DNA from 2 places in the Brevibacillus sp. MER 51 genome. Region 1 is predicted to be linked to the other one. Evidence: a T-box and tRNA genes for the amino acid it is inferred to sense, from the RefSeq annotation. Region 1 holds a T-box; the other holds one or more tRNA genes.

Region 1 (2,404 bases):
AGAACGTGATTTTGTCATGCAAAACTAATAAACGAAAAAACGCTTCTCTGCCCCTCCTTACAAAGGGGATTTGGCAGGGAAGCGTTTTTGGGTTTTTAATCAGGAACTTTTTACCTGCAACCTTCCCTGAGTTTCCAACCGTTTAAAAGTATATCGCTCCTGACGGGACATATACTGTAACTACAATGGCGGTTGGGGGGATGGTTATGCAGACGTTTCGCGTATTGCTGGAGAATGTCCCTGAGCATTGTGACACGTATCGGACTATCGTAAATGAGATGACGGAGCGGGTTAACACTGCACCGGTGCGCATTACATACAGGGAGCAAGAAGAGAATGGATACCTCTTGTTCTACTTTCAAAGCTGGTGTGAGAGTGAGTATGACGCGCAGACCATCGAATGGGCGAGAGCCTTCGTTGCTCTTACATTAGCCGAATGGGTCATTCAGGTGAAGGAACCGAAAATTATGGAAGAAATGGCCACTGACTTACTCGCAGCCGAACAGATGGAAACCGAGTGGGCGGAGATTTTCCCTTATATTCAACGCATGTGCCAAGAAATTGAGCTAGATGGCAGGGAACTGTTAACGGCGACAACACGCAAGGCAAACGTATATCGCAAAGTTTTCACCTATCTGGAGTCGGAGCGAACGATCAACGTTTTGGGTTTCGTCCGGTTTCGATTGCAGGAGCACTGGAACGAGCTATTCGAACTCGTGGAAACTGGTATTGATGAATATCTGGAAGACAAGCAATATCAAGAGTTTGTCGAGCTGTTGCGCTATTTCATTGCTGTACAGGAAACCAAGCAGGAAATCGTTCATGTCGTTCCTAGTGTGGACAAACCTTTCCATCTTTATGATAAAAAAGGGGATCGTCTTTGGCTTGAACAGTTGGATACCGTTCTGAACATGGACGAACAAAAATACAGGGACGAAGATTATTTGGTCAGTGCTTTGGTTACACTGGCTCCTGAGAGTATCGTGCTCCATTTGGCTTCGGAAAAGCCTGGGCTTGTACAGACGATCCGCAGTATTTTTGACGGTCGGCTTATTACTTGCCACTCTTGTTCGCTTTGCCTATCCGAGAGACGTGTACTTGACGGGAATAATCCCTCTAAACTATAATAGCAACAACAACTTTACATTGCTTATAAATACGATGAGAAGGACACGGACAATAGTAAGGACGCTTTAGAGAGGCGGGTCACAGGCTGGAAGCTCGCTGCGTACTGTTATTGATCTACCACCTTCGAGTAGCTGCCGGGAACGAAGCATAGGCTTTTACTATCGGTATGCCGGTTAAATACCGTTACATGGAATGAGGAGTCTGTTTTTGTGAACAGACTTGAAGTAGGGTGGTACCGCGAGAACACACTCGTCCCTTTTTGGGGATGAGTGTTTTTTTATTTTCTCAACCAAACAAGATACAGGAAGGAAGAATCCACAGTGGCACAAATTCATGTTACTTTCCCAGATGGAGCCGTTCGTCAATACGACGCTGGGATTACGATCGAGGACATCGCAGGCTCCATTAGCTCTAGCCTGAAGAAAAAAGCAGTAGCTGGTAAAAAAGATGGCAAGGTTGTCGATCTGTACACAGAACTCACAGATGACGCAGCGATTGAAATCGTTACCCTCGATTCTGCTGACGGATTGGAAGTATACCGCCACAGTACAGCTCACTTGCTCGCTCAAGCGGTAAAACGCATTTACGGCGCTGAAGTGAAGTTTGGAATCGGTCCTGTGATCGAAGATGGCTTCTACTACGACATGGATATTCCGGTTTCCCTTTCCCCAGAGGATTTGGGCAAAATCGAGGCGGAAATGGAAAAAATCGTGAAGGAAGACCTGCCGATTCGCCGCAAAGTCGTAAGCCGCGAAGAAGCAACTGCGATTTTCCAAGAACTGAACGATCACCTGAAGCTGGAACTGATTCGCGACCTGCCAGAGGATGCGACTATTACGCTGTATGAGCAAGGCGAATTTTTCGACCTCTGTCGTGGACCGCACTTGCCGTCTACTGGCTACATCAAAGCATTCAAGCTGATGAGCGTGGCAGGTGCATACTGGCGCGGAAAAGCAGAAAACCAAGTTCTGCAACGCGTATACGGTACAGCTTGGCCGAAAAAAGCAGACATGGATGAATATCTGCACTTCATCGAAGAAGCGAAAAAGCGCGATCACCGCAAATTGGGGAAAGAACTGGGCTTGTTCATGTTCTCCGAGGAAGCACCGGGTATGCCGTTCTATCTGCCAAAAGGCTTCACTGTTCGCAACGAGCTGGAGCAATTCTCCCGCCGTCTGCAACAATTGGCACAATACACAGAAGTGCGCTCTCCTTTCCTCATGAACGAGCGTCTCTGGAAAGAATCCGGTCACTGGGATCACTACAAAGAGAACAT
Region 2 (2,404 bases), on a different contig from region 1:
GGCAACAACAACAGCATCAGCAGGCCCATAATAACGAAATACATTAAGCACAAAAAAGACAAACAGCCCTCGACCTGCTGTAAAAGCAGAGAGGGCTGTTGTTTGCTTATTTGTGTAGGAAAGCTTACTGGAAATTAGCGTAACGCTTCACGCCGTAAAACGGGTAGAGCTTATGCATGTATTCGACTTTGCCATAACGAACATCTTCGCCATTCGCATGCACGATTGCCCCATTACCCAGATAGATCGCTACGTGAGACACGCGTCCTTTGCCAAGCGCATCGTAGAACAAGAGGTCACCAGGCTGTGCTTGATCCAATGATACTTCTTGACCGCCACGAAATTGATCTTCAGAAGTGCGCGGAAGTGTAACCCCAAGCTGCTCAAAAACGTATGAAGTAAAGCCACTACAATCAAAGCCATTCGGAGTAGTTCCGCCTAAGACGTATGGTGTATTAAGCAATGGTTCAAAAATTTCCTTCAAACGACCCAGATCTTCTGCATTTACCTCGGCAGGCAGCGAAACGGTAGAAGTGAGGTTTGGACTTAGGAACTCTGTAGAAACGTATGCTTCACGATCTTCGAATTCGATTTTCGTCCATTCACTACCGGTTTCTACGACTTCTACAATAGAACCGAATCGTAGCTTGCCTAATACTTTTGCGTCAGTCGAAGGCTTTTTACGAACATTCAGCACGTCACCAGTGACGCGGGCTTTTTCACCAGCTGTTAGTTCTTTAGACTCAGTGGTAGCGTTATCATTCTGATTGACAGCTACATCGGAAGGAGTGTCAGTCGCAATGGAGCCAGAAGTATTTTCACCATGAATAGACAATGTTTGTCCAATTGACAATCTATCATCATTCAGTTGGTTCCATTGAATGAGTTGTTCCACTGATACTTGATGCTCGCGAGCGATTTTGCTCAGCGTATCACCTGCTGATACCACATATGCCGATGAGGAAGCATGGGCAGCAGTAGGCAGCAGAGTGAAGAGGGCGAGGAAGGTGAGTAGCCTCGAAGTCTTTTTCATGTCATCGTCTCCACCAATCTACTAAAATCTGCATATCTAGCTAAAATTCTATCGGATTTTGCTTGGTAAATCTATGAAAAAAATAATCTTTATTTTATTTTTTAAAAACTATTGCATCACGAGATAGGATCGTGCTATATTACAGAAGTCGCCGCGAGATGGAGACAAAAACCACATGGAGCTGTGGTGAAGTTGGAGTTCACGCCGGTCTGTCACACCGGAGGTCGCGGGTTCGAGTCCCGTCAGCTCCGCCATTCTTTTGCGAGAATGTGCGAATTTAATAGTTTTTCTAATGTGCCGGTATAGCTCAATTGGTAGAGCACCTGACTTGTAATCAGGGGGTTGTGGGTTCAAGTCCTATTGCCGGCACCATTTTTATGCGGTCGTGGCGGAATTGGCAGACGCGCTAGATTCAGGTTCTAGTGGTGGCAACACCGTGGAGGTTCAAGTCCTCTCGACCGCACCATATGGCAAACAACAGGTTCGTACATTAGCTGATGAAGCTAATGACGAGCCTTTTTATTTTTCTTGCATGTTGAATCGTCCTCCATTTTCCATTACAATCACATTGTGATAATGAATCTCATTTTCACTATCGTTTTTGATGATTCATAAACAAACAAGAAAGAAAGTGGAGGGGTAGTTGTGGGAGAACAGTTGGAGCTGTTTGATGTAACCATTATCGGCGGTGGCCCTGCGGGGATGTACGCTGCCTTTTATAGCGGAATGCGCGATATGAAGACGAAACTCATTGAAGCGAAAGAAGAACTCGGTGGACGAATGTTGATCTATCCAGAAAAAATGATCTGGGATGTAGGCGGTGTACCACCACAGTTATGTGAAAAGCTAATTGCCAATCTGGTACAACAAGCAAAGACATTTGATCCTACCATCGTCTTAGGTGAGGCGATCATTGGATTAGAGCCACAAGAAGATGGAACTTACATACTCGTTGCAAAATCGGGGAGACGACATTGGACCCGCACGATCATACTGGCTTTGGGTCGAGGTATTTTGAAGATGGCAAAGCTGGAGATCGAAGGAGCCGAGCGCTACGAGGTGACCAATCTTCATTATACGGTGCAGGAACTGGAGCCATTCCGTGGGAAGCATGTCCTCATCTCAGGGGGCGGGGACTCCGCGGTCGATTGGGCAAATGAACTGGTACAAATCGCAGCATCTGTCACTATCGTGCATCGCCGAGATGTATTTGGAGGACATGAGCGGAATGTAAAGCGCATGAAAGAGTCCTCTGCGATCGTTCGTACGCCTTATGCGGTCACGCAATTGCAAAGCTCAGACAAAGAAACGATCGATAAAGTGACGATACGTCATCTGGAGACAGACGAGACAGAGCAAATCGATGTAGAC

Evidence for each region. The T-box of region 1 lies ahead of thrS (threonine--tRNA ligase). A T-box ahead of a tRNA ligase gene usually reads a tRNA of that ligase, here a tRNA-Thr.
Region 2: it has a tRNA-Thr gene. The T-box ahead of thrS (threonine--tRNA ligase) is inferred to sense a tRNA for this amino acid. The anticodon was not compared.

What each region holds. Positions count from the first base shown of each region.
Region 1 covers NZ_JAMAUS010000002.1:557,584-559,987, reverse strand. The annotation lists gene mqnC (cyclic dehypoxanthinyl futalosine synthase) at 1-28, shown strand, start outside; gene ytxC (putative sporulation protein YtxC) at 207-1,127, shown strand; T-box leader at 1,153-1,388, shown strand; gene thrS (threonine--tRNA ligase) at 1,449-2,404, shown strand, end outside.
Region 2 covers NZ_JAMAUS010000003.1:494,621-497,024, forward strand. The annotation lists gene M3630_RS09580 (hypothetical protein) at 1-47, shown strand, start outside; gene M3630_RS09585 (C40 family peptidase) at 125-1,033, opposite strand; tRNA gene M3630_RS09590 (tRNA-Asp) at 1,211-1,287, shown strand; tRNA gene M3630_RS09595 (tRNA-Thr) at 1,330-1,405, shown strand; tRNA gene M3630_RS09600 (tRNA-Leu) at 1,413-1,499, shown strand; gene M3630_RS09605 (NAD(P)/FAD-dependent oxidoreductase) at 1,679-2,404, shown strand, end outside.